Regions from separate parts of the Mesorhizobium sp. M8A.F.Ca.ET.165.01.1.1 genome, predicted to be linked through region 1. Evidence: predicted binding sites of a transcription regulator. Region 1 holds the regulator's gene; each other region holds the start of a gene.
What was found. The regulator LexA, encoded in region 1, represses DNA repair genes until DNA is damaged. The targets are predictions, from matches to a motif close to TGTTCNNNNTGTGTTCNG.
Positions count from the first base shown of each region.

Region 1 (7,567 bases):
TGGTCGGCGGCGGCACTGCCGGCGCTCACCATCAACGCGCTAGCCATGAACAAACCCGACAACCAAGCGGATTTCGACTTCAACATCATTTCCTCCCAGATTTGATCAGCGCCGCTTGCAGCGCGGCTACTGCAAACGATCATGGTCAGTCCGCCGGCTTGTGTCAAACATTATATATAATTCTTGCCATGCCCCTACATCATATATAATTTTCCCTGCCAGACGACGGATGGACCGCGATGCAGGATCAAACGAGCTCCACAAAGACGGAGGCAGCCTATCAGCTGTTGCGGCGCGATATCCTGACCACGCGCCTCATGCCCGGCGCCCCGCTCAAACTGAGTGCACTGCGCGGCACCTATGGAGTCGGCTGGACGCCATTGCGCGAAGCCTTGTCGCGGCTTGAGGCCGAACGCCTGGTCACCGCCATCAGCAATCGCGGTTTTACCGTGGCTCGGGTGTCGCGGGCCGAACTGGAGGACCTGGCGCGCGCCAGGATGGTGGTCGAGATCCCCCTGTTCCTCGAATCGATGGAGAAAGGCGGCAAGGAATGGGAAGATGCCGTGGTCACCGCCCACTACCGGCTCTCCCGTTGCAAGACCGCCGTCGACGATCCGTCGGATGCGGCGGTCGACAAATGGGACGAGAATCACGAGGCTTTCCATGCGGCGCTGCTGAGTGCCGCCACATGCGATTGGCTGTTGCGTTTCCGCTCGACGATCTCGGATCAATTGCGCCGGCATCATCGCTTTCTTGGTCTGGCGCCGACATTGCGGGCCGCGGCCGGCCTCAAGGATGGCTACGAAGAGGCGATGGAGGCGCTGCGCGAAGCGATTGCGATCGAACACCATACCGCGATCATGGAAGCGGCACTCGATCGTGACGTCGAGCGGGCCAAGGCGCTGATGGTGGCCCATATCGGCTACACCCTGCACGTCTATGTCCACAGCGAAGACAGCGGCGCGACCAAATACGCCGCCCGCGCCGGCAGCTTGAAAGCTGGTTCGGGATGACTCCGGCGCTTCCGCGACACCTATTCGCACGCGTTGGTCGGAGTGGGGCCGGACGCCTGGGTCCATCGCTGCCCCGAAGCTGCCAGTCGTTGGCGTTTTGGTTTCGTTTCGTTCCGCGAATAATGGACCGATAAATTATACAATCCGCCCGGGGAAAGCCTTCCGAACGGCTGACGCCAAACTCGGGAGCGGATGGGCCACAGGCCATTAACCATAACGATTTCAATGGGCCTGCCGATGGCGGAAAAGGTCGGCTTCTGCCCGCCGTAGCGGACAAAAAACATCCGCAGCCTTAACAAATTCATTAAACTTTAAACGGTTGCGGAACACAACTGGAACAGATAGTGTTTGTTCTGGGTTTGTTTTTTCGATTCTGGTTCAGACCTTCGTTCAATGCCTTGGGGGCCGCCATGCTGACACGCAAGCAACATGAACTGCTGATGTTCATCCACGAACGGCTCAAGGAAAGCGGGATACCGCCCTCCTTCGACGAGATGAAGGAAGCGCTCGATCTTGCCTCCAAATCCGGGATTCATCGCCTGATCACGGCGCTGGAGGAACGCGGCTTCATTCGCCGGCTACCCAATCGGGCGCGCGCGCTGGAGGTGCTGCGGCTGCCGGATTCGATCGCGCCCGGCCTGAACGCGGCAAAGAAATTTTCGCCCAGCGTCATCCAGGGCAGCCTTGGTCAAAACAATCTTGGCCGCCAGCTCAAGCCGGCAACGGCGCCTTCGCGTCTGCCCGCGGCCGGCAATGACGACGATGTGGTTTCAGCCGTGTCCATCCCGGTCATGGGCCGTATCGCCGCCGGTGTGCCGATCGATGCCATCCAGCATCAGACGCATTCGATCTCGGTGCCGCCGGATATGATCATGGGCGGCGAGCACTATGCGCTGGAGGTCAAGGGTGACTCGATGATCGAGGCTGGTATCTTCGACGGCGACACGGTCATCATCCGCAATGCCAACACGGCAAGTCCGGGCGAAATCATCGTGGCGCTGGTCGACGAGGAGGAAGCGACGCTGAAGCGGTTCCGCCGTAAAGGCGCCTCGATCGCGCTCGAAGCCGCCAATCCAGCCTACGAAACGCGCATTTTCGGGCCGGACAGAGTCAAGGTACAAGGCAAGCTGGTCGGGCTGATCAGGCGCTACTGAGCCGGTTTGCCATCGGACTTGTCTGGCTTTTTATAGGGCGGCAGCCCCCTCTTATAGGGCGGCAGCCCCCTCGCCTCGCGTGAGAATTTTCGCTGCTCGTGCCAGGGCCGGTATGGTCCGTCGACAGCGAATTCGATCACAGCCGGGGTTGTGGCCGACTGGGGATCGAAGAAGACGGCAGCACTTCCCTTGCGGGCGAGCTGCCGTTTCGTGACGACGACAACCAGCGGATTGTGGCAGGCGTCATAGGCGGTCGCGTCATTGACGACGATCAGGTCGGCGAAGGCGCAGGCTTTCCAGGTGTTCTTGCGATCCTCGACATAGGCGACGATCGCGCCGGAAGGGTGCCTGGCAAGGCAAAGGCCTTCGCGGCAATAGAACGGCGATCCCTGCGGCAGGTCGGTGGGAGCGGCAATATCGAATTGCCCGTCCGCCTTGTCGAACATTTCCGGTTTGACGATTGTTTCGGAGACCAGAGCGCGTTTCCAGTTGTCGGCCGCGAATTCGTTCGGACGTTCCCGGTTGACGGCCAGTTCGCCATTGCCTATCGGCAGTGCGACCAGCCGTGCGTCTTCCGAGATCAGCACATCGGGCGTGCGTATGTCCGACACAGTCAACAGACCGGCAAGTGCGAATGGCAGTGCCGCGAGCCGCAGCCAGGTCGTCGCCATCGTCGCGATGACCAGCGCGACGGCCACCAGCAGCACGGATTGCTGCGAGATCAGACCTACCCCATCGATTGGCGAGCGCTCCGATATCCATGACGATACGGCGATCATCGCTGTCAGGCCTTTGCCCATCACGTAGAGAAACGGGCCGTCGGCGCCGAAGGGCATCGCCAGCGAACTGAGGACCGCAAAAGGCATGACGACCACCGACACGATCGGCATGACGGCCAGATTGGCGAACAGGCTGAGCGGCGATACGCGCTGGAAATGCCAGATGGCAAACAGCGCCGTCGCGCTGCCGGCAATGATGGAGGTCATGGCCAATCCACCTGTCGCCAGCAGGAATTTTCGCGTCAGGAACCCGGGTAGTGACCGCTTTGGCGACGGTGGCCTCGTCTTACCAGCGCGGTGGTCCGCCCAGCCGGCATAGGCGCCAACAAGGGCCGCGGTTGCCGCGAACGACATTTGGAAGCTCGGGCCGACGACCTCGTGCGGGGAAACCAGGATAACGGCGATCGCCGAGATGGCCAGGTTGCGCATGGTGAGCGCCGCGCGATCGAACAAGACGGCAATCAGCATCACCGCCAGCATGATGAAGCTGCGTTCGGCCGCAACGACGACACCGGAAATGACGAGATAGGCGGCGATCGAGAAAAGTGCGGCGGCGGCCGCATATTTCTTCACCGGCCGGCGCGCGGAAAAGTCTGGAAACAGCGCGAAGGCACCGCGCAACAGACCCATGATGGTGCCGGCGACCAGCGCCATATGCAGTCCCGAAATGGAAATGATGTGATAGATGCCGGTACGCCGCATCGCTTCGTTGATTTCATCGGGAATGCCGGCGCGCACGCCGACGATCAGCGCCGCCGCGATCTCGCCTTCGGCGCCGCCGATGCTGCCCCTGATGTGGTCGGCGATGGCTTCGCGGGCGTTTTCGATGCTTGAAAAAAGACGGGCTGGCAGCGACATCTCACCATCGTCGGTAGCGACAACCGTTGGATTGCCGAGAAAGAAGCCGCTGCCGCCGATGCCTGCGAAATAGCTGTCGAAGGAGAAGTCGTAGCTGTCCGGCCGCACCGGGCCGGTCGGCGGCAGCAGTTTGGCGTAGCCTGTGACAAGCGAGCCAGCGGTCATTTCCGGCGGTATCTTGCGTGCCGAAAGCCGGACCCTTTCCGGCGCATAGCGCAATTTCGGCCGGGCGGTCGAAATCACGTCCATGGTCAACCGGATACGGCCGCTCTCCATCTCCTCGAGCGAGACCACGCGGCCGGTCAATTGAGTCGAGATTTCCGAACCCAGCATCCGGGTTCCTGCTCGCCATGTTTCGACCTTCGCCGCGAGCAGGCCCAGCGCGCACAACAGCATTGCCATGAAACACAGATGGGTTTTCGGCCAGGAACGCGAGACGAATGCACAGGTCGCCGCCAGCACCATGACCGCGACAGGCTTTGCAAAATCGGGCTCGGTCGGCAGCGAAAAGTAGCCGATCGCCCCAACCGCCAGGCAGACCGGCACCAGCAGGAAGGCGATGCCCCGGTCAAGTTCCAGCTCCGCCGCCTTGGCCAAGCCGTGGCGCAGGCGAAGCAAGGATATCCGGCCGATTTGCCGGCGCGCGCGCACGATCCTGCGTGCGGCAGGAGACGGAGTTGGCGCCGGCAAGCCCGCTTGCAACGGCTGGGTTGCGGGCGCAGCCACGAGCGGCGATGGCAGCGGGATCGCCGGAGGCGTCGCAAACAGGGACCGTTCGCTGACGCCGACAATGGCGCCCTCGCCCCGATCCGAGCCCCGGCCTCGTCCAGTCATCGGGTCTGCCCCTTGCGCCCTCGACACCCTATGCTACATGAACGCGCGAAGCGCGAAAGTCCGCGCCCTCCGCACCCAGCTTCAGACGTTTTCCGAGAGTTCCATGTCCGACAAGGTCATCACCCGTTTTGCCCCCTCGCCGACCGGCTATCTGCACATCGGCGGCGCGCGCACGGCACTGTTCAACTGGCTCTATGCCAAGCATACCGGCGGTACGATGCTGCTGCGCATCGAGGACACCGATCGGGAGCGTTCGACCGATGCGGCCACATCAGCCATTCTCGACGGCCTGACCTGGCTCGGCCTGTCATGGGACGGCGATGCGGTTTCCCAATTCGAGCGGGCGCCGCGCCATCGTGAGGTGGCCGAGGAACTGGTGCGGCTGGGCAAGGCCTATTACAGCTACGAGACTTCAGCCGAGCTCGAGGCGATGCGCGAGGCAGCACGCGCCAAGGGCCTCCCGCCACGCTATAACGGCCACTGGCGTGAGCGCGATCCGTCGGAGGCACCCGCCGGCGTCAGGGGCGCCATCCGCATCAAGGCACCGACCGAGGGCGAGACGGTGGTGCAGGATCGGGTCCAGGGCGAGGTGCGCTTCCCCAACAAGGATCTCGACGACTTCATCATCCTGCGCTCGGACGGCAACCCGACCTATATGCACGCCGTCGTCGTCGACGACCACGACATGGGCGTCACCCACATCATCCGTGGCGATGATCACCTGACCAACGCCGCCCGCCAGACCGTGATCTACAACGCCATGGGCTGGGACGTGCCTTCGATGTCGCATATCCCGCTGATCCATGGCGCCGACGGCGCCAAACTGTCGAAGCGCCACGGCGCGCTTGGTGTCGAGGCCTATCGCGCCATGGGCTATCTGCCGGAGGCCCTGCTCAATTACTTGGCGCGTCTCGGCTGGAGCCATGGCGACGACGAGATCATGTCGATCAAGGACATGATCTCGTGGTTCGACATCGGCGACGTCAACAAGGGCGCGGCGCGCTTCGATTTCGCTAAGCTCGAGGCGTTGAACGGCGTCCATATGCGCCGCATGGCCGATTCCGAATTGTTCGACATTTTCATCGCCACCTTGCCTTATCTGGAGGGCGGCCCGGCGATGGCGGCGCGCCTCGACGAGAAGAACAAGGCGCAGTTGCTGGCAGCCCTTCCGGGCCTGAAGGAGCGCGCCAAGACGCTGGTCGAGCTCGTCGACGGCGCTGCCTTCCTGTTTGCCGCGCGGCCGCTGCCGATCGACGACAAGGCGGCGCTCCTGCTCAATGACGATGGCCGCAAGATCCTGCGCGGCGCTCACGAAGCTTTGAAGTCGCTGTCGGGTGAGTGGACGGCGGCCACGGCCGAGGCCGCTATCCGCGACTATGCCTTGGCTGGCGGCCATAAGCTTGGTGCCGTGGCCCAGCCGTTGCGGGCTGCTTTGACCGGCAAAAGCACCTCGCCGGGCGTATTCGACGTGCTGGCCGTGCTGGGGCGTGAGGAAAGCCTGGCCCGCATAGCGGATCAAATCGATTAGGAGCAAACTGGCCCAAGAAGATTGGCATTGAAAGGCGCGTTTCGCAGTGCAACATTATGTCTTGGCCCAATCTGGCACGCACCTCCTAGAATGCGGTGGCGAAGACGCGCATTGCGGTGATTTCGACGTGTCGCTGTGCGGAATTTGCCTTTGCCGGCATGAGGAAACAAGAAGGAGTTTGCAATGACCGAAGCTGCGAAAAAACTGGATGTGGGCGGCCAAGAGGCCACGGCAACGCTCGAATTCGCCGGCAAGACCCACGAATTCAAGGTGCGAAGCGGCTCGGTCGGACCTGACGTCATCGACATCGCCTCGCTCTACAGCACCACCGGCGCCTTCACCTATGACCCCGGCTTCACCTCGACGGCAAGCTGCGAGTCGGAAATCACCTTCATCGACGGTGATGCCGGCATCCTCCTGCATCGCGGCTACCCGATCGACCAGCTGGCCGAACATGGCGATTTCCTCGAAGTCTGCTATCTCCTGCTCTACGGCGAACTGCCCACCAAGGCGCAGAAGGACGATTTCGATTACCGCGTGACGCGCCACACCATGGTGCACGAGCAGATGTCGCGCTTCTTTACCGGCTTCCGCCGCGACGCGCACCCGATGGCGGTGATGTGCGGCGTGGTTGGCGCGCTGTCGGCCTTCTATCACGACTCGACCGACATCTCCGACCCGTACCAGCGCATGGTTGCGTCCATGCGCCTGATCGCCAAAATGCCGACGATCGCGGCCATGGCCTACAAGTACCACATCGGCCAGCCCTTCATTTACCCGAAGAACGATCTCGGTTTCGCGGCAAACTTCCTGCATATGTGCTTTGCCGTGCCGTGCGAGGAATACAAGATCAACCCGGTGCTGGCGCGCGCCATGGAGCGCATCTTCATCCTGCACGCCGACCACGAGCAGAACGCTTCGACCTCGACCGTTCGTCTCGCCGGCTCTTCGGGCGCCAACCCCTTCGCCTGCATTGCCGCCGGGATCGCTTGCTTGTGGGGCCCGGCCCATGGCGGCGCCAACGAAGCGGCGCTCAACATGCTGGGCGAGATCGGCCATGTCGATCATATCCCGGAATTCATCGCCCGTGCCAAGGACAAGAACGATCCGTTCCGGTTGATGGGCTTTGGCCACCGCGTCTACAAGAACTACGATCCGCGTGCCAAGATCATGCAGAAGACGGCGCATGAGGTCCTGGGCGAGCTCGGCATCAAGGATGATCCGCTGCTCGACATCGCGATGGAGCTGGAAAAGATCGCGCTGACCGATCCCTATTTCATCGAGAAGAAGCTCTATCCGAACGTCGACTTCTACTCCGGTATCACGCTGAAGGCGCTGGGCTTCCCCACCACCATGTTCACCGTGCTGTTCGCGGTCGCCCGCACGGTCGGTTGGATCGCG
Region 1 is NZ_SRTH01000003.1:632,067-639,633, reverse strand. Features, by position in the region: gene EN808_RS12405 (ABC transporter substrate-binding protein) at 1-86, opposite strand, end outside; gene EN808_RS12400 (GntR family transcriptional regulator) at 240-1,013, shown strand; gene lexA (transcriptional repressor LexA) at 1,424-2,167, shown strand; gene EN808_RS12390 (ComEC/Rec2 family competence protein) at 2,161-4,638, opposite strand; gene gltX (glutamate--tRNA ligase) at 4,742-6,166, shown strand; gene gltA (citrate synthase) at 6,350-7,567, shown strand, end outside.

Region 2 (7,567 bases), on a different contig from region 1:
CAGGGCCGGGCGCCGAGGCGTGGCTCGACCGGCTGCTCGCCTGCCGGCTGCCGAAAGCCGGCCAGGCGCGGCTGGCGCCCATGCTCGGGCCGGACGGGCGGTTGAAGGGCGATCTGACCGTCATCAACTGGGGCGGCGGCGACTATTGGCTGACGGGCTCCTATTATCTCCGGGAGTTCCACCTGCGCTGGTTCGAGAGACAGGCGCGAGAGGGCGTCACGGTCACCGACATTTCGGATGCCATGAGCGGCTTCCTGCTGACCGGACCGAATGCGCGCAAGATCCTGGAACGAACGACGCATCAGGACGTGTCGGGCAAGGCGCTGCCGTTCATGGCCTGCGGCGCGTTCGATGTCGGCATGGTGCACACGCGGGTTGCCCGTCTCTCCATCGCCGGCGAACTCGGCTTCGAGATCAGCTGCCCCATGACCATGCACGCCACATTGCGCGAAACGCTGCTTGCCGCCGGCGAGGACCTCGGCCTGGCCGAGATCGGCTATTACGCGCTCAATGCGCTCAGGCTGGAGAAGAGCTTCGGCATCTGGTCGCGCGAATTCACGCAGGGCTACACGCCCGGCCAGACCGGGCTCGATCGTTTCATCGCCTTCGACAAGGGCGATTTCGTCGGCCGCGACGCGGCGCTGAAGGAACGAGACGCCGGCGCCGCGCAGCGGATCGTGACGCTGGAGATCGACGCCGTCGATGCCGATGCCAGCGGCTTCGAGCCGGTCTGGCATGGCGGCCGGCGCGTCGGCTTCGTCACCTCGGGCGGATTCGGCTACACGATCGGCAAGAGCGTCGCGCTGGCGTTGGTGGACGACGATTTCGCCGGGGAGGGGACGGCGCTTTCGGTACACATTGTCGGCGTCGAACGGCCTGCGCGCGTCATCTCTGCCTCGCCCTATGATCCCCAGGGCAAGGCGATGCGGCAATGAGGAGGAACTTCCGATGATCGATGAGGCGGCACGAGACAGCAGGCGCGAACGCCGGCGCGGACGCACCGGCGAGGCGGGCAGCGAATCCAGCCGCAAGCCCAATTACCGGTCGCTGAAGAACCCGTTCCTGCCGCAGCCGATCTTTTCCGACGACCAGGTGGCGTCGATCCACGACACGGCGCTGCGGGTGCTGGAAGAGCTCGGCATCAAGGTGCTGCTGCCGCAGGCGCGCGAAGTGCTCGCCCGCGCCGGCGCGCTGGTCGATCTGGACACCGACATGGTGCGCATCGGCCGCGACATGGTGATGGCAGCCTTGGCCTCGGCGCCGCGATCGATCCACGCCAATGCAGGCGCGCGTGCTCGCGATTTGTCGCTCGAACTGGGTTCCATGACATTCCTGGCGGGCTCCGGCGCGCCCAACGTCACCGATCTCGACCGCGGCCGGCGGCCCGGAACGCTGGTCGCCTTCGAAGAACTCATCAAGCTGGTGCAGCATTTCGATGTCTTGCACATGCTGGGGCCGTGCATCGAGCCGCAGGACATCGACAATCGTTTTCGCCACTATGCCGTCAACCGGGCGCAACTGACCTTGTCGGACAAGTTCCCATTCGTGTTCGCGCGCGGCACGCCGCAGGTCGATGACAGTTTCGAGATGATCAGGCTGGCCCGCGGGCTGTCCGAAGACGAGTTCCGCTCCGGCGCGCATTGCTACACCGTCATCAACACAAACTCGCCGCGCCAGCTCGACATTCCCATGGCGCAAGGCATCATCGATTTCGCCAAGGCGGGGCAGGTGCTGATCATCACGCCGTTCTGCCTGGCCGGGGCGATGGCGCCGATCACGGTGGCCGGCGCCCTGACCCTGCAGCATGCCGAAGCACTGGCTGGGCTGACGCTGGCGCAGATCGTGCGGCCGGGCGCGCCGGTGGTCTACGGTTCCTTCTCCTCCAATGTCGACATGAAATCGGGCGCACCGGCGTTCGGCACGCCGGAGCACGTCAAAGCCACACTGGGTGCGGGCCAGCTGGCACGCTTCACCGGTCTGCCATGGCGCTCCGGTGGCGGCAGCGCGGCCAACATCTCGGACGCGCAGGCGGCGCACGAGACGCAGTTCGCGCTATGGGGCTCGGTGCTGTCGGGCGCCACCGTCTGCATCCATGCGGCCGGCTGGCTGGAAGGAGGCTTGAGCGTTTCGCTGGAAAAGCTGGTGACCGATATCGAGGCGCTGCAGACGGTGGCGGAACTCTGTGCCGCGACGCCCGGCGACGACGACGCGATAGGCTTCGAGGCGATCGCCGAAGTGCAGCCGGGCGGCCACTTTTTCTCGGCCGGCCATACGATGGCGCGCTACCGCACCGCCTTCTACGAACCGCTGGTGGCCGACTGGTCGAATTTCGGCAACTGGACGCAAAGCGGTTCGAAGAACGCCACCGAACGCGCCACCGGCATCTGGAAACGCATCCTTGCCGATTTCGAGCCGCCCGCCTCGGCCGCCGCCACGTCAGGTATGCTCGACGCGTTCATCGCCCGGCGCACCGAAGAGGGTGGAGCGGCGCCGGTTTCCTGAAGGCCGGCAAAACGCACGCCAAGACGTCTGCGGCTGGCTCAATTCCAGCAGCCATTGGCAATCCGCGCGTCTCGTGCAGAAATGAACGGCATGCGCGAAGCTTTGATCGCAACGGTGATCTTCCTGTGCCTGGCGGGGGCAGCTTTCGCCGCCATGGCGGTCTGGCCCAGGATGCCGGTCAGGCATCGCGACGACGATACGAATGCCGTGGTCCGGCTCGCAGCCAACCTGTTCGGGGTGATGACCTCGCTGATGCTTGGGCTGATGATCAACTCGGCCAAGAACACCTTCGAATCGATCGATCACAATGTGCATGCCTATGCGACGGAGCTGATCCTGCTCGACAGGACCCTGCGCCAATACGGACCGCAAACCGACACGGTGCGCCAGCCGCTGGTCGCCTATGTGCAGGGGGTGGTGGCCGATGCCATGCAGGGCGACGAGACGCCTGCCGCCGGCAACGAGCTGTCCGAACATCTGTTGACGGAGATCGGCACACGGTTGAGCGCGCTGCCGCCGGCCGACGCCGCGCGCGCCTCCGTCTTGCAGGACGCCCGTCAGCGGCTGCAGAAAGTGCTGGAACTGCGCTGGGTGCTGATCGAGCAGTCGGAGGGCACGATCCCCTGGCCGCTGATCGTCATGCTGGTTACGTGGCTGGCGCTGATCTTCGCCAGTTTCGGGTTCAGGGCGCCGAGGAATGCGATCACTGCCGCGACCTTCATGGTCTCGGCCGCGCTGATCGCCGGGGCGATCTACCTGATCCTGGACATGGATGTGGCGTTCTCCGGCCCGATCCAGATTTCGTCAGCGCCGCTGGAGCGGGCCTTGGCGGAATTGCAGCGATGATGCGGAACCGGCGGCATTCCCCAGACATTCATGGGGATGGCCAATGGAGGACGACATGGGTTTCGACCAGTATCACGAACCGCCGGAAGAACTGTCGCAGCAAGTGCGCACCTTCGCCCGCATGATCGCCTCGCTGATCGAGGAGGCGGAAGCGATCGGCTGGTACGAACAGCGCATGTCGGTGGAGAAGGACCCGCAAGCCAAGGCGATCATGAAGAACGCGCAGAGCGAGGAGTTCAAGCATTTCGGCATGGACCTCGAATTCCTGCTGCGCCAGAAGGCGGACTGGCGCGCGGAACTGAAGGAAATCCTGTTTACGACAGGGGATATCGTGAAGGCCGGCGAGAGGGGCGAAAAGAAGGTGGATTGAACGCCTTCGCCGGCTTCTTGTCAAAGCCACGGCCCCAACTCACACCGCCGCTACAAACCCGTCCAACACGCGTTTCTGGCCGGCCTTGTCGAAGTCGATGGTCAGCTTGTTGCCTTCGATGGCCGCGATGTTGCCGTTGCCGAATTTCTGGTGGAAGACGCGGTCGCCGACGCTGAAGGCCGACGGCGTGTCGGAGACGGATTTGGCGACCAGTTCGCCGTCGATGGTGCGGCCCTTTACGCTGGTGCGGCCGGCGCCGTAGCCGGAGTCTGTCTCGCCATAGCCGATGCGTTCGATCTGATGGCCCGAGCGCGTGCCCCAGTTGCGGTCGGTCGCCTCGGTGCGGTTGGCCTGCGCGCGCTGCCAGCCCGGTGTCGAATAGGTGTTGGAGAAGGCGCCGGATCTTTCCGTGCCGCCCGAATTGCCGCCGATATTGTCGAAGCGCGAGGCGCCATACGGGTTCTGTCTTCCTGCCCCTTGGCTGCCGCCACGGCCGGACGCGAACGAGCCGCCGCCATAGGGATTGCCGTAGCCGCCGTAGGAATTGCCGGCTTCGGCGACTTCGACATGGGCTTCCGGCAGCTCCTCCAAGAAGCGTGACGGGATGGTCGATTGCCACAAGCCGTGGATGAGGCGGTTGGAGACGAACCAGATATGCAGGTTCTTCTTGGCCCGCGTCAGACCGACATAGGCGAGGCGTCGCTCTTCCTCGAGCCCCGAACGGCCGCCTTCGTCCAGCGCGCGCTGATGGGGAAACAGGCCTTCCTCCCAGCCGGGCAGGAAAACGGTCTCGAATTCGAGGCCCTTGGCCGAGTGCAGCGTCATGATGGAAACGGCATCGAGCCCGGCATTCTGCTCGGCATCCATGACCAGCGCGACATGTTCGAGGAAGGAGCGCAGCGATTCATACTCCTCCATCGAACGGATCAGTTCCTTCAGGTTCTCCAGCCTACCGGGGGCTTCCGCCGAACGGTCGTTCTTCCACATGTCGGTGTAGCCGCTCTCTTCGAGAATGGTCTCGGCGAGCTCGGTGTGTGGCGTGGTTTCCAGCGCCTTCTGCCAGCGTTCGAAATTGGCCGCGACCTCGCGCAGCGCTGCGCGCGGTTTCGGCTTCAACTCGTCGCTTTCGGCGAGCGTGCCCGCCGCCTCAAGCATCGGGATGCGCATGCCGCGCGCCGTGTCGTGGATCTGGCGGATGGTCGCTTCGCCCAGGCCGCGCTTGGGCACATTGACGATGCGCTCGAAGGCGAGATCGTCGGTGCCGTTGGCGACGACGCGGAAGAAGGCCAGTGCGTCGCGGATTTCCATGCGCTCGTAGAAACGCGGGCCGCCGATGACGCGATAGTTCAGGCCGAGCGTGATGAAGCGGTCCTCGAAGGCGCGCATCTGGAAGGACGCGCGGACGAGGATCGCCATGTCGTTCAAATTATGCTTCTGGCGCTGGTAGGCCTCGATGGTCTCGCCGATGGCGCGGGCTTCCTCCTCCGAATCCCAGGCGGCGTGGACGTTGACCTTGCCATCCTCGGGATCGTTGCGGTCGGTGAACAGCGTCTTGCCGAAGCGGCCCTCATTATAGGCGATGAGATGGGAGGCGGCGCCCAGTATGTGCGCGGTCGAACGGTAGTTGCGCTCCAGCCGGATGATGGTGGCGCCGGGAAAATCCTTGTCGAAACGCAGGATGTTGTCGACCTCGGCGCCGCGCCAGCCATAGATCGACTGGTCGTCGTCGCCGACGCAGCAGATGTTGACTCTGTTTTCGCTCACGGGCTGTTCCGCGCCTGCCGGCGCGGGCCCTCCGCCCCCTCTTTTTTGCGCGCCTTCGGCGTCGCGTGAGTGGCCTCGCAACGGCTCGGACGCCCGGTCGGGCTTGCGGCCTTCGGCCGATCGCAGATCGGTTGGTGGTGATGAAGAGCGCCCGGAATCCGGCCTTTGCGCCAGCAGCCGCAGCCACATGTATTGGGCGGTGTTGGTGTCCTGGTACTCGTCGACGAGGATGTATTTGAAGCGCCGGTGATAGTCCTTCAGCACATCGGGATTGGCACGGAAGATGCGGATCGGATGGCAGAGCAGGTCACCGAAATCGCAGGCGTTCAGCGTTTGCAGGCGTTCCTGGTAGGCCTTGTAGAGCTCGCGGCCCTTGCCGTTGGCGAAGCTGCGCGCATCGCCCTCGGCGATGTCGGCCGGACCCTGGCCCTTGTTCTTCCAGCCGTCGATCATCTGGGCGAACTGTTTTGCGGGCCAGCGCTTGTCGTCCAGGCCCTCGGCCTGGATCAGCTGCTTGATCAGCCGCACGACGTCGTCGGTGTCGAGGATGGTGAAGTCGGATCTCAGGCCGGCAAGCTCGGCATGGCGGCGCAGCAGCTTCACGCCGATCGAGTGGAAGGTGCCGAGCCATGGCATGCCCTCGACATTGCCTTCGCCGATCAGGATGCCGATGCGCTGCTTCATCTCGCGCGCGGCCTTGTTGGTGAAGGTCACTGCCAGGATCTGCGAGGGGAAGGCCCTGCCGGTGGCGAGGATGTGGGCGATGCGGGTGGTGAGCACGCGAGTTTTGCCGGTGCCGGCGCCGGCCAGCACCAGAACCGGGCCTTCGGTGGTCTCCACCGCCAGCCGCTGCTCGGGGTTCAGCCCCCTGAGATAGTCCGGCGCATTGTTCTGGCCGCCGCGGGCGGCCATGGCGCGCGCGGCAATGCCCGACGGGGCCGTGGGCCGCGCATTGGGTTCGTCGAAAAAGGGCATGTCTTCGGAAAAGCCAGACATCTCCCCCGAATGTAGTGATTCGGGAGGGAAAGACCAGAACTGTCTACGTTTTGTTCCGCTAAAGTGCCTGATAAGGCCACTCGAGCGATATGGCGGCCGCGTTGTGAACAACCGCAGGGGGACAAGGTTGCCGCCGCGGACCCATGACCTACGCTTGACAGGCGCGGCGGTCGGGAGAAAGTTGCGTACGGGGCAGCACGCAATGCCGGGTTGCCTAAGGCCGCCTCCACGCGCGCAACAGTCGAAGGAGTATCATCTTGGCTGTCACCATCACCTCCCTCGTCCTCTTCCTCATCGGCCTGGCGCTTGGCGCCGGCGGTATCTGGTTGGCTTCGCTGGGCGGCAGTTGGTACTACATCATCGTCGCTCTCGCCTTCCTGGTCGCCGCCTGGCTGCTCTACCGGCGCCGTTCCACTTCGCTCTGGCTCTACGCGGCGATCGTGCTCGGCACGCTTGCCTGGGCGGTCTGGGAAACCGGCTTCGACTGGTGGGAACTCGGCCCGCGCGGCGGCATCATCGTGCTGGTGGCGCTGTGGCTGCTGACGCCGTGGGCGCGGCGGGGCCTTGCCGGTCCGGACGGCCGCGCGCCACTGATCCTGGCCGTGCTGGCATCGCTGGCGGTGGCCGGCTATTCGATGACCACGGACCCGAAGGACATAGGCGGCGCGCTCGACACCGACAAGGTGATACCCAACGCCAATCTCGGCGGCGATGTGCCGGCGGGCGAATGGCACTATTACGGGCGCACGCAGTTCGGCCAGCGCTATTCGCCGCTCGACCAGATCACACCGGATAATGTCGCCAATCTGCAGCCGGCCTGGACCTACCGCACCGGCGACGTGAAAGGTCCGGACGATGTCGGCGAGACCACCTACCAGGTGACACCGCTCAAAGTGGGGGACACGCTCTATATCTGCACGCCGCACAATTTCGCCATCGCGGTCGATGCGGCGACCGGCAAGGAGAAGTGGCGCTACGATCCCAAGATCAAGCTCGACAAGGACCGACAACACCAGACCTGCCGTGGCGTCTCCTATTATGCCGATGCCGCCGGCGCCGCCGGCCAGCCCTGCGCGACGCGCGTCTACC
Region 2 is NZ_SRTH01000024.1:55,844-63,410, forward strand. Features, by position in the region: gene EN808_RS32975 (FAD-dependent oxidoreductase) at 1-935, shown strand, start outside; gene EN808_RS32980 (trimethylamine methyltransferase family protein) at 949-2,502, shown strand; gene EN808_RS32985 (DUF4239 domain-containing protein) at 2,593-3,348, shown strand; gene EN808_RS32990 (hypothetical protein) at 3,404-3,718, shown strand; gene EN808_RS32995 (UvrD-helicase domain-containing protein) at 3,758-6,478, opposite strand; gene EN808_RS33000 (glucose/quinate/shikimate family membrane-bound PQQ-dependent dehydrogenase) at 6,736-7,567, shown strand, end outside.
Region 2: the regulator LexA is predicted to act here: its motif matches at 6,519-6,536, upstream of EN808_RS32995 (UvrD-helicase domain-containing protein).

Region 3 (7,567 bases), on a different contig from region 1:
AAGCCGAAGATGCACGGACCGGAGGAAGTCGCCTTCGCGGTCGAGATCTTCGACCGTGTCGAAGCGCTGCTCGGCATGGCGAAGAACACCATCAAGATGGGCATCATGGACGAGGAGCGGCGCACCACCATCAACCTCAAGGAAGCGATCCGCGCCGCACGCGAGCGCGTGGTGTTCATCAACACCGGCTTCCTCGACCGCACCGGCGACGAGATCCACACCTCGATGGAAGCCGGCCCGATGATCCGCAAGGGCGACATGAAGCAGGCCGCCTGGATTTCCGCCTACGAGGCCTGGAATGTCGACACCGGTCTCGAATGCGGGCTCGCCGGCCATGCCCAGATCGGCAAGGGCATGTGGGCGATGCCCGATTTGATGGCGGCGATGCTGGAACAGAAGATCGCCCACCCCAAGGCCGGCGCCAACACCGCATGGGTGCCGTCGCCGACGGCGGCGACGCTGCACGCCACGCACTATCACAAGGTCGATGTCCACGCCGTCCAGGCGGCGCTGAAGAGCCGGCCAAAGGCCAAGCTCGACGATATCCTGTCGGTGCCGGTGGCCGTGCGGCCGAACTGGACACCCGACGAGATCCAGCGCGAACTCGACAACAACGCGCAAGGCATTCTGGGCTATGTCGTGCGCTGGATCGACCAGGGCGTCGGCTGCTCCAAGGTTCCCGACATCAACGATGTCGGCCTGATGGAGGACCGCGCCACGCTGCGCATCTCCTCGCAGCACATCGCCAACTGGCTGCGCCACAAGATCTGCTCGGAAATCCAGGTCAGGGATTCACTGCAGCGCATGGCCGCCATCGTCGATCTGCAGAATGTCGGCGATCCGCTCTACCGCCCGATGGCACCGGATTTCGACAGTTCCATCGCCTTCCAGGCCGCCTGCGACCTGGTGTTCAAAGGAACGAGCCAGCCGAATGGGTATACCGAACCGGTGCTGCATGCTCGAAGGCTGGAGCTGAAGGCGCGCGCATCGGCCTGAAGGATCGTCTGGCGCAGCGTCCCCCGCTCCCTTGAGGGGGGAAGCTCACGCTGCCTGCGCCACCCGCTCCGCGCTCATGCGATAGGAAATCGCCTCAGCCAGATGGATGCGGCCGACGGTCTCGCTGGCGTCGAGATCGGCGAGCGTGCGCGCCACTTTCAACACCCGGTGATAGGCGCGCGCGGAAAAGGCGAGTTTTTCGCTGGCCTCCTTGAGCAGGGACAGGCCGGCGGCATCCGGCATTGCGATCGTCTCGATGACAGCCGGCGCGCAATGCGCGTTGGTGGTGGCGCTGTTGACGCCGAGCCGTTCGAAGCGCTCGCGCTGGAGCGTGCGCGCGCGGCCGACGCGAAGTGCAACGTCAGCACTCTTCTCGGCCCGGTCGGGCCGGATCAGGTCGCTGGCCGAGACCGCCGGCACTTCAATACGAAGATCGATGCGGTCGAGCAGCGGTCCTGAGATGCGCGCTTGATAGTCGGTACGGCAACGCTCGCCGCGTACGCAACGATAACCCGGCTCGCCGGCCATGCCGCAGCGGCACGGGTTCATCGCCGCCACCAGCTGGATGCGTGCCGGATAGGTGACGCGGTGGTTGGCGCGCGCGATCATGCAGTCGCCGGTCTCAAGCGGCTGGCGCAGCGCATCGAGCGTCTGCGGCGTGAATTCGGGGAACTCGTCGAGAAACAGCACGCCGTGATGCGCCAGCGACACTTCGCCCGGCCGGGCGCGCATGCCGCCTCCGACCATCGCCGCCATCGAGGCCGAGTGGTGCGGAGCGCGGAACGGTCGCCGGTCCGTCAGCTTGCCTTCGCCGAGCTCGCCGGCCACCGAGGCGATCATCGAGACCTCCAGGAGCTCCTTCAGCGCCAGCGGCGGCAGGATCGACGGCAGCCGCTGCGCCAGCATCGATTTTCCAGAGCCGGGCGGACCGACCATCAGCAGGTTGTGGCCGCCGGCGGCCGCCACCTCCAGCGCCCGCTTGGCCGTCTCCTGGCCCTTGATGTCGGCGAGGTCCGGCAGGTCGCGCGGCGCGGCGCGGATGCCGGCCTCGGGCCGCGACAGCACCTGCGTGCCGCGGAAATGGTTGGCGATGGCAATCAGGCTGCGCGGCGCCAGAATGTCGAATTCCCGCCCCGCCCAAGCAGCTTCCGGTCCGCAGGCGAACGGGCAGATCAGGCCCTTGCCCTCGGCATTGGCGCCGATCGCCGCCGGCAGCGCGCCGGCCACGGCGGTAATCGTGCCGTCGAGCGACAATTCGCCAAGCACGACATAGCCGGCCAGCATGTCGCCCGGAATGGCGCCAAGTGCTGCCATCAGGCCAAGCGCGATCGGCAGATCGTAGTGGCTGCCTTCCTTGGGCAGATCGGCCGGCGCCAAGTTAACGGTGACCTTCTTCGACGGCATCGACAGGCCCGACGCATGCAGAGCCGCCTGCACCCGCTCGCGACTCTCGGCCACCGCCTTGTCGGGCAGGCCGACGATCTGAATGCCGACCTTGCCGGGCGCGATCATCACCTGCACGTCGACCGGCACGGCCTCGATGCCCTGGAAAGCGACCGTACGAACCCGCGCCACCATTCTTTGCCCCCGATGCCGTCTCTCCCCAGCCTTTGTGAGCCGGCCGCGAGCGACGTCAACGCGAGACAACCACAGATTTCAAGCCAAGGCAAGAACAATACAGGAACAAAGAGAGGCGTGCGCATACCGTCGACGGGCTCGCAACTGCCTGCAAGGCGCCTCACCGTGCGCGTGACGATGCGAGCCGCGCAGGATGGAGGCGAACGTTCCGGGAGTCCGTGCAGATCACGACGGCTTCACCGCCAGAAAAGTGTTCCACCCTCGCTCCTTCCTGCCGACGCGGAAGCTGTGGCTGACAAGCTCCATGCCGGCGGCCTCGATGCGCGCCGCGAAGGCGTCCTTGCGCCAGTCGACCGTATGGTATCTGCCGCTCGTTTCGCCGTCGCCGTCGCGCATCGAGACGACAGAGGCACCACCGGGCCGCAACGCCCGCGCGATCTTCTCCAGAACCGGGTCGATCTGGTCGCGCGGCACATGGATCAGCACGGCAAGCGCCACCACCGCGTCATAGGGACCGCCAAGCTCGTCGGTGATCACATCGAGCAGATCGCCGGTCTTGCCGCGTGCTGCCTGCAGTTCGAGAAAGCGCCGCGTCGCGTCGGTCCGCCGGACCTTGACGCCGAGGCCCTCCAGGAAGTCCGCATCGCGGCCAGGTCCGGACCCGATCTCCAGGATTCGGCCGCCCGGCCCGGCGATCGCCGCGGCGCGCTTGAGCGCGGCCTGGTCGTTCGGGTGGGGAACATGTCCGACAATCTCGTCATAACGGACCGCGTAGTCCTCATACGACTCGACCGTCCGACGGCTCTGCGCCAGGGCTTTCGCGGGCACGGTCATCATTCTCTCTGTCTCCGGGCGCCAATCGTGTCTAGCGGATGCTGCCATAAGGCGCGTGGCCGTCGAGCAGGCCGATGTCGCGCTTGAAATGGTCGGACAGCGCGCGCTGATCGAGCAGGCGGCGCGACCGCGATCGGAAGGGAGCAACGAAGAGGTCCAGCATCGGATGACGGACTGTGAGGCGCCGCGTGGAAGTGTTCATGGCCATGTCCTTTCGGGTTGGGTCGATGGTTTGAGTGTGCGCTTGCCGGCTCTTGGCTTCCAATCGAACGTCGCTTATCATGCATCAACAGGATTGATGTGTGATGAGCTGGGACCTGCCGCCATTGGGCGCCATCAGGGTGTTTGAAGCCGCATCGCGGCTGGGCAGCTTTACCAAGGCGGCCGAAGAACTCGGCATGACCCAGTCGGCGGCGAGCTACCAGATCAAGGTGCTGGAGGAACGCGCCGGAACACCGCTTTTCGTAAGAAAAACAAGGCAGATCGCCTTGACCGAGGCCGGCGAGCAGCTGGCGCCGCACGCATCGGGTGCCTTCTCGGCGCTGGCCGATGCGTGGGTGGCGACCAAGGGCGGCGCCACCGGCGTCTTGTCGGTCACCACGGTCCAGACCTTTGCCTCGACCTGGCTCGCCGTGCGCCTTGGAGCATTCCAGCTGATGCATCCGGACCTTGCCGTGAAAGTCGACACATCGTCCCGGCTGGCCGATTTTGGGCGCGACGGCATGGATATCGGCATTCGCACCGGCACCGGGAAATGGCCGGGCCTGGCAGCCCACTATCTGTTCAAGGCGGATTACACGCCGATGCTCAGCCCGAGGCTGGTGCGGAGCGTGGGAGGCATCCGCCGGCCCGAGGATCTCTACAAGCTGCCACTATGCTGTTCGACCGATCCCTGGTGGAAGATCTGGTTCGAAGCAGCCGGCGCCCGCTTCGAGCCCGATCGCATCATAGCCGGCCCGGAGCTTGGCACGCAGGCCTACGACGCGATGGCGGCGCTGACCGATCAGGGCGTCGCCATCCTCACCCGCAACCTCTACAGCTCGTTGCTGGCGACAGGACAGCTCATTCAGCCGTTCGAGGCCATGGGGTCCGACGGCGACGGCTACTGGCTGGTGCATTCCGAAAGCCGCCGCAACACCCCGAAGATCAGGCTGTTCAGGGACTGGGTGCTGGCCGAGACGGCTGATGTCAGGGAGCGCGAACAGCGCCGGGTCGAAGAGCCTTGATCAAATCAGGAACATCAGGGGAACCGGTAACCGGACCGGTTGCGCCCCGGTTGTAGCCGGCTGCAAAAAGCGGAACATGGTTAACACAAAATGAAAACGGATTATGTCCGCTTCGCTTCGACCGCATCCCAGAACAGGGCGGCAATATCCGCCCCGCCGAAGCGATGCACTTCGCGCACGCCCGTCGGCGAGGTGACATTGATCTCGGTCATGTAGTCGCCGATGACATCGATGCCGACCAGGATGAAGCCGCGTTCCCTGAGCGACGGCCCGATGCGGGCGCAGATCTCGCGCTCGCGCGCCGTCAGCTCGGTTTTCTCGGCACGGCCGCCGACATGCATGTTGGAGCGCGAATCGTGCTCGGCCGGCACCCGGTTGATGGCGCCGACCGGCTCGCCGTCGATCAGGATGATGCGTTTGTCGCCCTTGCGCACATCCTTCAGGTAGCGCTGCACGATATAGGGCTCGCGGAACAGCTGGCCGAACATTTCGAGCAGCGAGGCGAGGTTGCGGTCGGCCTCGTGCAGATGGAAGATGCCGGCGCCGCCATTGCCGTAGAGCGGCTTGACGATGATGTCGCCGAATTCCTTGCGGAAGGCGGCCACCTCGAGCGGATCCTTGGTGATCAGCGTGTCCGGCATCAGATCGGAAAACTCGGTGACGAAGATCTTTTCCGGGCTGTTGCGCACCCAGGCCGGGTCGTTGACGACCAGCGTCTTCGGATGGATGCGCTCGAGGATATGCGTGGTGGTGATGTAGTTCATGTCGAAGGGAGGGTCCTGGCGCAGCAGGATGACGTCCATCTCCGATAGGTCGGTGCGAACCTTTTCGCCCAGCGAGTAGTGGCTGCCCTTTTCGTCGCGCACCTGCATCTCCTCGATGCGGGCAAACACCTTGCCGTCGCGCAGCGACAGGCGGTCGGGCGTGTAGTGGAACAATTGATGGCCGCGCCGCTGCGCTTCCAGCGACAGCGCGAACGAGGTGTCGCCGGCGATCGACACGGTCGAGACATGGTCCATCTGGACGGCGATTTTCAGCTTCATGGCGGATCCCCAGCGCAGTCAACGCAAGCGATATAAGGGTCCCGGCGCCTTCTGCCAATCGGGCCACGCCGTTAACGGTCGAAGACCAGCCGCGAGTAACCCAGGAAGGACAGCGTCATGGCCACCAGCGAAGCGATGGCAAGCGCCGCCAGTGGTGGCGCCGCCGGCAGCACCAGCAGGATGGCTGAGTAGACGGCATAGTTGACGATGCTGGTGGCGACGCCGACGCCGCCATAGCGGGCGCCTTCCTGTGTCACGCCTCTGCTCGACGGCGAGAAGGTCAGGTGCCGGTTGATCTGCCAGGTGACGAAGAGCGCGAAGCCGATCGACAGCATGCGGGCGACGAAGGGTCCGAGCGGCGTGACGGCGAGCAGCAGCCACAGCGCCGCCGCGTCGGCGACGAAGCCGATGCCGCCGGCGAAGACAAAGCGGACGATGCGTTGCATCGGTCAGGCCGCACGCGAGGCCTTGCCCGGTTGCGGCTTCCGAACCACGTCGCCGGTGCGGCGCTCGACACGGCCCGAAGGCATGGAGAGATAGAAGATCCGCTTCTGCTCGGCGCGCCCACGCGAGACCGAATCGAGGATCAGTCCGGTCACCGCCGCCAGCATGGACAGAAGCAGCAGGCCGACCGACAGCACCCAGGTCGGCATGCGCGGTACCAGGCCGGTCTCGGCGAATTCGACCAGCACCGGCGCCATCAGGAACAGGCTCGAGGCCAGGAAGAACAGCGAAAAGGCGCCGAAGAAGCGCAACGGCTGCGTCTCCTTCATCAGCATGGCGAACATCCACAGGATCCTGGCGCCGTCGCGGAAGGTCGACAGCTTCGACGACGAGCCTTCCGGCCGGCGGCCGTAGTCGAGCGCAATCTCGCTGACCGGCAATTTGAGCTGCGAGGCGTGCACCGACATTTCGGTCTCGATCTCGAAGCCGCCGGAGACGGCGGGGAAGCTCTTGACGAAACGCCTGGTGAAGACGCGGTAGCCGGAGAAAATGTCGGTGAAATCGCTGCCGAACAGCCATTTGTAGAGGCTGTTGAAGGCCCGGTTGCCGAAGGCATGGCCGGCCCTGCCGGCATCGTCGGTGACGCCGCGCCTGGTGCCCACCACCATGTCGCAACGCTCGGTCAGGAGCGTGTTGATCAATTGCGGCGCGTCCTCGGGCGCGTAGGTGCCGTCGCCATCGGCCATCAGGTAGATGTCGGCGTCGATGTCGGCGAACATGCGCCGCACCACATTGCCCTTGCCCTGGCGCGGCTCGCGAACCACGATGGCGCCGGCCGCGCGGGCGCGCAGCGCCGTCAGATCCTTCGAATTGTTGTCGTAGACATAGATGGTTGCCGCGGGCAGCGTCTCGCGGAACCGCCGCACCACCTCGGCGATGGTGAGCTCCTCATTATAGCAGGGCAGGAGCACGGCGATGACGGGTTCATGGCTGATGTCTTGCGGCATTTTCGTCTCCGAATGCCTTGTCGACCATGCGGTCGCGCTCCGGAAACCGGCCGCGTTCAGGCGGTTTTACTATTTATTGAAGCCGTTAAGGCTAGGTTTAAGACCGACTTCACGAGTGTCGATTGGCCTGGAAAGGCCCGGCATTCCCGCCAAGGGCGATCGGCATGAGCACAGCAACGGGAACTTCCACAGGGAAGTCCGATATCGCGTTCGCGTTGCTTGCCGCCTTGCTGCTGCTCGGCCTCAATGCCCAGCAGGGATTCCCGCAACTGGCCAATCCGGCGGGCGACAATGACAGCCTGCTGCAACTGGTCGAAGTCCGCGACCTGCTGGCGGGCCAAGGCTGGTTCGACTTGCACCAATACAGAATGGGGCTGGAGGGCGGCTTCGTCATGCACTGGTCGCGGCTGCTCGACGCGCCGCTGGCATTGAGCATCCT
Region 3 is NZ_SRTH01000023.1:37,522-45,088, reverse strand. Features, by position in the region: gene EN808_RS32625 (malate synthase G) at 1-996, shown strand, start outside; gene EN808_RS32620 (YifB family Mg chelatase-like AAA ATPase) at 1,042-2,574, opposite strand; gene EN808_RS32615 (class I SAM-dependent methyltransferase) at 2,800-3,408, opposite strand; gene EN808_RS36585 (hypothetical protein) at 3,440-3,610, opposite strand; gene EN808_RS32610 (LysR substrate-binding domain-containing protein) at 3,714-4,634, shown strand; gene gshB (glutathione synthase) at 4,736-5,677, opposite strand; gene EN808_RS32600 (GtrA family protein) at 5,749-6,123, opposite strand; gene EN808_RS32595 (glycosyltransferase) at 6,127-7,128, opposite strand; gene EN808_RS32590 (GtrA family protein) at 7,293-7,567, shown strand, end outside.
Region 3: the regulator LexA is predicted to act here: its motif matches at 2,665-2,682, upstream of EN808_RS32620 (YifB family Mg chelatase-like AAA ATPase).

Region 4 (7,567 bases), on a different contig from region 1:
ACCGTGGTGGCGAAATGGCCGGGCGTCGGCATGTGGCCATAGGCCTGGCGCGAGTCGACCTGGGTGAACGAACTCGTGGTGACGCCGATCTCGGGGTAGAAGGCCCGGCAGCGCTTGCTGCTGTCGCCGCCGGCGGCAAGGGCTGCGAAGGAATCGCGAAGGAACTTGGTGTTGCGGTTGTAAAGCACCTTCAGCGCGGTAACGGCCTTTTCGGCATTGTCGAAGCTTTGCCGGCCAAAAGGCTCGGGCATGACGACTGATTCGATGGCTTGGGGGTAGATTCGCTTTTCCATGACTCAATATAGAGACTTGGGGAGGCGGTTGGGAGGGGGCTCGCCGCCGAAGGCGCTCAAAGCGCCATTTTTCTTCAACCCCGCTGCAGGCTGACCAGCAGCACGAACCCGACGCCGGACTTTCTGAGCGCCGGCGCCTCGATCGTCGAGCCGGCATCGGCGCGCATCATCGGCACCGCCAGGACCGGAGCGGCCAGGAGCACCAGGATAAGCGCCGCCCTCGGCAGGAGCCGGAGGGTCTTGGCGAGGTTGGCGGCGATGCGGTTCATGATGTCTGTGCTTTTCTTTTTGAGGTCTGGTTCTCTGTTTCAGTGGCGAAGGTTGGTCGGGCAGGCGAGGTGGCACATTCTGGCGGCTTCCTCCCAGGAGCGGGGGGACCGGGCCGCTTCGGCGACGAGGATGGCGAAGAACATCCCAAACAGGCTCATCAGCAGGCAGACGATGGTGAAGCGGCGAGCAAGCATTGGTCCGTGTCTCCTTCAACACGCAGGAGAATGCCCTGACGCCTCTGAACCGGCTCTGAGGCCGGCGTTCATCTGCGGTTCAAATTGATTGACGGGACATTGGCTGGGTCGCCGCCGGCCCGAACGGCCATCGAAGGTCACGGTCAGCGCGTCGACAAAACGAAAACGGGGCCCGCCGGGCCCCGTTTTGAGATCGCAAGGAGATGGACGATCAGAGCTTGTGCCAAGTCTGGCTCTTGCAGATCAGTCCGCCTAGCACGCAACCGCTCATCTTGAGCGAGGTGCCAGCCAATGTCGCCTTGCCGGAATAGGTCTTGTCGTTTGCCGGATCGGTGATGTTGCCGGCATATTTGTTGTCGCCGGCCGCCTTGAGCGATCCGATGGTCTTGCCGGCATATTTACCGGACTTGAGCGTAATGGAAAATGAATCGCCGCCTGAAATGGCCGCGGTGTCGCCTGCCTGCGTTTTCCAGTTGCCCTCGATCGGATCGGCCCATGCCGCGCCGCTCAGCATCAAAGTGGCCGCCAGGGCCAGGCTCACTTTTCGAAACATGTCTTCCTCCGTTTGGATAGCCGGCCGGATGCTCCGCCTCGCCGGTCTGCCGCTTACGCAAACGTAAGCTAGTCCAGCTTCCGTCAAAACAAAAGCGGTGCCGCAACGGAAGACTTTGGCGTTTTGAAAGCGGCTGAATTCGCTCTGTCGGGACGGAAACGGAAACGATCGCCGCGTCGTGTTTGTTTCCCGTGGTTAGCGGAGTGTTGATCGGGGTCCCGAAAATTTTCGTCAAATTTGGCGAAAACCAGCCGAATTGCTGGTTTCGTATCCTTAACGAATTTCCGTGTTTACCTCTTGTTTTAGCTTTGTTTTCCTCAAATTAAGCACGCCATTTAACGACGGATTCAAGCCTGCGCGGCATTCTCGAAAGCATCGAAAGAGCGCCCCGGACAAGACAAACGGAGGCAGCTCTCGGGAGCCAGACAGGGGACTAAAATGGCACGTTTTGAAATGCTTGAAGCAGGCTTCGGCGCCATGGGGGCAACTGCCCAGGCCGACATTCTTTTCGAACTGGGCATGATGTATGCGACCGGTCGCGATTGCGAGACCGATGTCGTTGCCGCCCACAAATGGTTCAACATCGCCGCCATCAAGGGTTCGGCCCGCGCCGCGGAACTGCGCTCGGAACTCTCGGCGGCCATGTCGAAGGTCGAGATCGCCAAGGCGCTGCGCGAAGCCCGCGAATGGATGACGATGCACTGAGTCCCGCCAGACGGGGACGCTCCGGCCAAGACCGCTAAAAGACGGTCGGGCCAACAGGGACAAGGCTGCGCAGACAGCCAGGCCACGGACCAACAACAAAAAGAATGCGGCAGGCCGACAGGTCCAAGCCGCGCGACGGACCATGATCCCGAAAGTGGAATCGGGGCTTCGGCAAGATCATGGCCAACAGGAAGACAGGGAAGGTGGGTTGGGTTCACAGCGCGGGGGGCGCCGGGGAAACAGCCTGACAGGCAAAAAGCCACGACCAGCCGGAACAAGGCTGGCGTGGCTTTTTGCGTGGATGAGACCGCGCAGGCCCAATCGAGCGGCGCCAATGCGCCTAGACAGGCCCGGTGAAGGATGAAATTGTCCCGCCTCTCTGGAAGAAGCGCGGCCGGGGCGGCCGCGCGTGAGTGGAGGAGTTCTATTGTCATGAAAAAAATGAGTATTTTGAGCGCGGCCATTTTCGGCCTGATGATGAGCGCGCCTGTCGCATTCGCCGACGACATCACCGTATCGGTGGTCGGCCCGATGACCGGACAACTCGCGACCATCGGCGATCAGTTCAAGCAGGGCGCACAGGCCGCGGCCGATGCCATCAACGCCGCGGGCGGCGTCAACGGCTCGATGATCAAGCTCGACATCGAGGACGACCAGTGCGACCCCAAGCAGGCCGTTTCGGTCGCCAACCGCATCATCGCCAACGGCGTCAAGTTCATCGACGGTCATGCCTGCTCGGGTTCGAGCATTCCGGCCTCGGCCGTCTATGCCGAAGCCGGTGCGCTGATGATGAGCCCGGCCTCTTCGAACCCGGTGCTGACCGACGCCGCGGCCAAGTCCGGCTGGCCGACGATCATGCGTCTTTATACGCGTGACGACGCACAGGGCGCCTTCATCGGCCCGTGGATCGCCAAGAAGTATGCCGGCAAGAATGTGGTCATCCTGCACGACAAGAGCGCCTACGGTCAGGGCGTGGCTGACGCCGTCAGGGCAACCATGAATACCGGTGGCCTCAAGGAAGTCTACTATGACGCCATCAACCCCGGCGAGAAGGACTATTCGGCGCTTGTCACCAAGCTGAAGGATCTCAAGGCCGATGTCGTCTATTTCGGTGGCTACCATCCTGAGGCTGGCCTGATCCTGCGTCAGTCGGCCGAACAGAACCTGAAGTTCCAGCTGATCATGCCGGACTCGATCGCCTCGCCGGAGTTCTGGCAGGTTGCCGGCCCGGCCGGCGAGGGCACCATGTTCGTGTTCCCGTCGGATCCGCAGGCAAAGCCGGAAGCCAAGGCGGCCGTCGAGAAGATCAAGGCCGGCGGCTTCGTGCCGGAAGGCTTCACGCTGTTCTCCTACGCCGTGGTCCAGGCTTTCGCCGAAGGCATCAAGCGTGCCGGCAGCGACGATCCGGCCAAGGTTGCCGAAGCGTTGAAGAACGGCACGCCGATCAGCACCGTTGTCGGCGACGTCACCTTCGACGAGAAGGGCGACCTCAAAAATGCCAGCTATGACATCAACCAGTGGCATGACGGCAAGTACGCGCCGATCGCGCAGTAATCGCTCCGACGATCGGCTAGAGCAATTCTAGGAAAAGTGTGTAGCGGTTTTCCGTCCAGAATTGCGTAAAAACAAGAAGTTAGAGCGGGTCAGAGATTCTATCAAACTCTGAACCGCTCTAGTCCAAGGAAATGGCCGGGTTCTTCCCGGCCATTTCTGTTTGCGGTCCGCGATGCGCTCCGGCTATCGGCCGGTGGCGGCGGTCGACGCGTTCCGGTCCTCGATGAACCCCACCAGCACCGCCCCGTCGGTGACCTGTGACCCTTCCCCGGCGATCTCGGCGATCACCCCGTCATGCGGGGCGGCGATGGTGTGCTCCATCTTCATCGCTTCGAGGATCAGCAGAATTTGTCCCTTGATCACGGCGTCGCCTTTCGCCACGCGCACAAGCTTGACGAGACCCGGCATCGGCGCGCGCAGGCTGCCGGAGGCGGCAGCGGCTTCATCGCTCCTGGCCAGGGGATCCGGCACGGTGAAAGTATAGGCGACAGCGCCTTCGAACACGGTGATGTGGCCAGGCCAGCGGGCGAGGCGGGGAACGGCCCGAAGGTCATGCGAATTGGTGCTGTCATACGGCGCATCGAGCGCCACCTGAAAGCGCCCGTCCGGCCGCATTGAAACCTTGGCCAGGATGGCCTCGTCGCCGAACTTCAGCCGCGTGCGCCGCGCAACGCCGTGGAAATGCGCATAGCCGGCAAGCGACGACCAGGGGTCGTCCGACGGCAATGCTCCGGCACCCGAGGCCGCCAGCGCGGCAGCCGAGATGATTTCGCCGGTCGGCGGCGCGACCGCCGTCAGCATCTCCTGGTGTCTGCCGATCAGGCCGGTATCGACGTCGCCCGCCGCAAAATCCGGATCGGCGGCAAGAGCGGCAAGAAAAGCGGCGTTGACGGTGGAGCCGGCAATCTCGATTTGCGCGAGCGCGGTGCGGAGCGCCTCCAGCGCCGCCTGCCTGTCCCCGGAATGGACGACCAGCTTCGCGATCATGGGGTCGTAATAGGGCGAGATGGCATCGCCAGCCCGCACGCCGGTCTCGATGCGCATCGCGGCACCCTCGGGGGCAACGCCCGGAAATTTCAGGTGGTGCAGCGTGCCCGTCGCCGGCAGAAACCCCTTGGCCGCGTCCTCTGCATAGATGCGCGCCTCGAAGGCATGGCCGCAAAGCGCGATCTCGCTTTGTGTCTTCGGCAGTTTTTCGCCGCTGGCGACGCGCAACTGCCACTCGACGAGATCGGTGCCGGTGACCATCTCGGTGACCGGATGCTCGACCTGCAGGCGGGTGTTCATTTCCATGAACCAGAAGCGGTCGGCCTTAAGGCCTTGCGAGGCGTCGACGATGAACTCGATGGTGCCGGCGCCGGAATAGTTGATCGCCTTGGCGGCCTTCACCGCCGCCTCCGTCATCGCCTTGCGCAAGGCCGGCGTCATGCCGGGGGCGGGGGTCTCCTCGATCACCTTCTGGTGGCGGCGTTGCGCCGAGCAGTCGCGTTCGTAGAGATGCACGGCATTGCCGAAATTGTCGCCGAACACCTGCACTTCGATATGCCGTGGCTTGTCGACGTATTTTTCGACCAGCACGCGGTCGTCGCCGAAGGCGGCCTTGGCTTCGCGCCGGGCGCTGGACAGCGCCTCGGAAAAATCATCGGGATGCTCGACGCGCCGCATGCCCTTGCCGCCGCCGCCGGCACGCGCCTTGATCAGCACGGGATAGCCGATCTCGCGGGCTTTCGAGGCAAGCAGCACGATCTCCTGCGCCTCGCCATGATAGCCCGGCACGACCGGAACGCCGGCTTTCTCCATCAGCCGCTTGGCGGCGTCCTTGAGCCCCATGGCGCGGATCGAAGCGGCCGATGGGCCAATGAAGGTGAGCCCTGCGGCTGTGACCTGATCGACGAAGTCAGGGTTTTCCGAGAGGAAGCCATAGCCCGGATGGATCGCTTCGGCACCCGTCGCAAGTGCTGCCGCGACGATCCTGTCGCCGCGCAGATAGCTCTCGCCTACGGGCGAGGGGCCGATATAGACCGCCTCGTCGGCCAATTCGACATGCAGGGATCTCGCGTCGGCATCCGAATAGACGGCGACGGTGTGCACGCCGAGCTTGCGGGCGGTGCGGATGACGCGGCAAGCGATCTCGCCCCGATTGGCGATCAGGATCTTGCTAAACATGGAGCCTCCAGCGGCGAATTTGCTTTGAGCGACGCCGGCCTTGCTTCGCGCTCGCCTCAGTCCTGCCGGACATATCCCCCACGAGAGGCACGCTGTCCCGCCGACCTATGCTGGCAGACGTTCCCTCGACCTCTCCCTTACCAAGGGAGTGCTCCAGCTGGCGTTCGGCCCTGCCTACTTCGACGCCGAGATGGCGCAGCCGCCGCTCGCGGTCTTGAGCTTCCACCGTGTCAAGCCGGCCTGGCAGTTGCGCAGCGCCATTTCTTCCGCGGCCTTCTGGGACGGCGCGTTGAGCTTCGTCCCGCAGATGATGTAGAGGTCGACAACGCGCGAATAAAAGGTCGTGGCGTAGGCCGAATGACCGCCCGCCGCGATATAGGCTTTGTACGCCACGTTGCATTCGCTCTTCGGATCCGAGCCCATGGTCGGTGGAAAATGCACGTCTCCCTTGCTTCCCGCCAGTGAACCCGCCGTCGCGGCGGCGACTGTCGTTACGACAAGCAGTCCGGTCAGCACCGGGAAACGAACGTGGTCTTTCCTGCCTGCAAGCGATTTGGCCATGCTCATGCCGGTCGCCGAGAACATTAGTAACCCTGCAAGTATCGACGCTGCCGACTTGCGACAATATTTCCGAACCATTTTCACCCCAGCCCAATAGCCCAACCCAGTGTGAGCAATAGCGAACATTCGGTGCCGCCGCCAGTTCGCCGGTAGAAATTTTCACTTGGCTATGATGATGAATCGATTGGTCCATACAGTTCAACTTTCCCCCAGAGCAGCAATGGCTCTTCGGTATAGTTCTGAAGTCGGCTCATCGAAGCAGCAGAAAGTAACGGTTTCCGGCGATGTGTTCCGTGCAAGGAAGCTGCCGACCGTTCGGACCGCGATCGCAGTCGCTTCAGCCTTCGGATACCGGTAGACACCAGTCGAGATTGCTGGAAAGGCAATTGTCCGGCAGTCATTGGCAAAAGCGATTTCGAGCGAGCGCTGGTAGCAGGAGGCGAGCAGTTCTGCCTCACCCTTGCCGCCACCCTGCCAAACCGGCCCGACCGTATGGATGATATGGCGGGCCGGCAGCCGATAACCCTTGGTCAGCTTTGCATCGCCGGTCTTGCAGCCATTGAGCATGCGACATTCGAATTCGAGTTCCGGCCCGGCGGCGCGGTGAATGGCTCCGTCGACCCCGCCGCCACCGAGCAGCGAGGAGTTGGCGGCGTTGACGATGGCATCGACCGCCAGCTTGGTGATGTCGCCGGTGTGAACGCTGATCCGGTCGCCCGTGGCGCTCATCATCACATCCTGAACACACCGAAGCGTGTCTCCTCGATCTCGGCGTTGAGCGCGGCCGACAGGCTGAGCGCCAGCACCTCGCGCGTCCGGGCCGGATCGATGATGCCGTCATCCCAGAGCCTTGCCGAGGAATAGAGCGGGTGGCCTTCATGCTCGTACTTCATCAGGATCGGCTTCTTGAATTTCGCCTCCTCCTCGGCGGTCCATTCCCCGCCCTTGCGCTCGATGCCTTCGCGCTTGACCATGGCTAGCACCGTCGCCGCCTGCTCGCCGCCCATCACCGAGATGCGGGCGTTGGGCCACATCCACAGGAAGCGAGGTGAGTAGGCGCGGCCGCACATGCCGTAATTGCCGGCCCCGAACGAACCGCCGACGATGACGGTCACCTTGGGCACCCTGGCGGTCGCAACCGCCATCACCAGCTTGGCGCCGTCCTTGGCGATGCCGCCCGCCTCGTATTTCCTGCCGACCATGAAGCCGGTGATGTTCTGCAGGAAAACCAGTGGGATCTTGCGCTGGCAGCACAATTCGATGAAGTGCGC
Region 4 is NZ_SRTH01000002.1:113,930-121,496, forward strand. Features, by position in the region: gene EN808_RS05055 (AMP nucleosidase) at 1-251, opposite strand, end outside; gene EN808_RS05060 (hypothetical protein) at 368-562, opposite strand; gene EN808_RS36205 (hypothetical protein) at 602-757, opposite strand; gene EN808_RS05065 (DUF2147 domain-containing protein) at 969-1,310, opposite strand; gene EN808_RS05070 (sel1 repeat family protein) at 1,749-2,015, shown strand; gene EN808_RS05075 (branched-chain amino acid ABC transporter substrate-binding protein) at 2,448-3,569, shown strand; gene EN808_RS05080 (acetyl/propionyl/methylcrotonyl-CoA carboxylase subunit alpha) at 3,753-5,735, opposite strand; gene EN808_RS05085 (hypothetical protein) at 5,910-6,374, opposite strand; gene EN808_RS05090 (O-acetyl-ADP-ribose deacetylase) at 6,495-7,025, opposite strand; gene EN808_RS05095 (carboxyl transferase domain-containing protein) at 7,028-7,567, opposite strand, start outside.
Region 4: the regulator LexA is predicted to act here: its motif matches at 1,609-1,626, upstream of EN808_RS05070 (sel1 repeat family protein).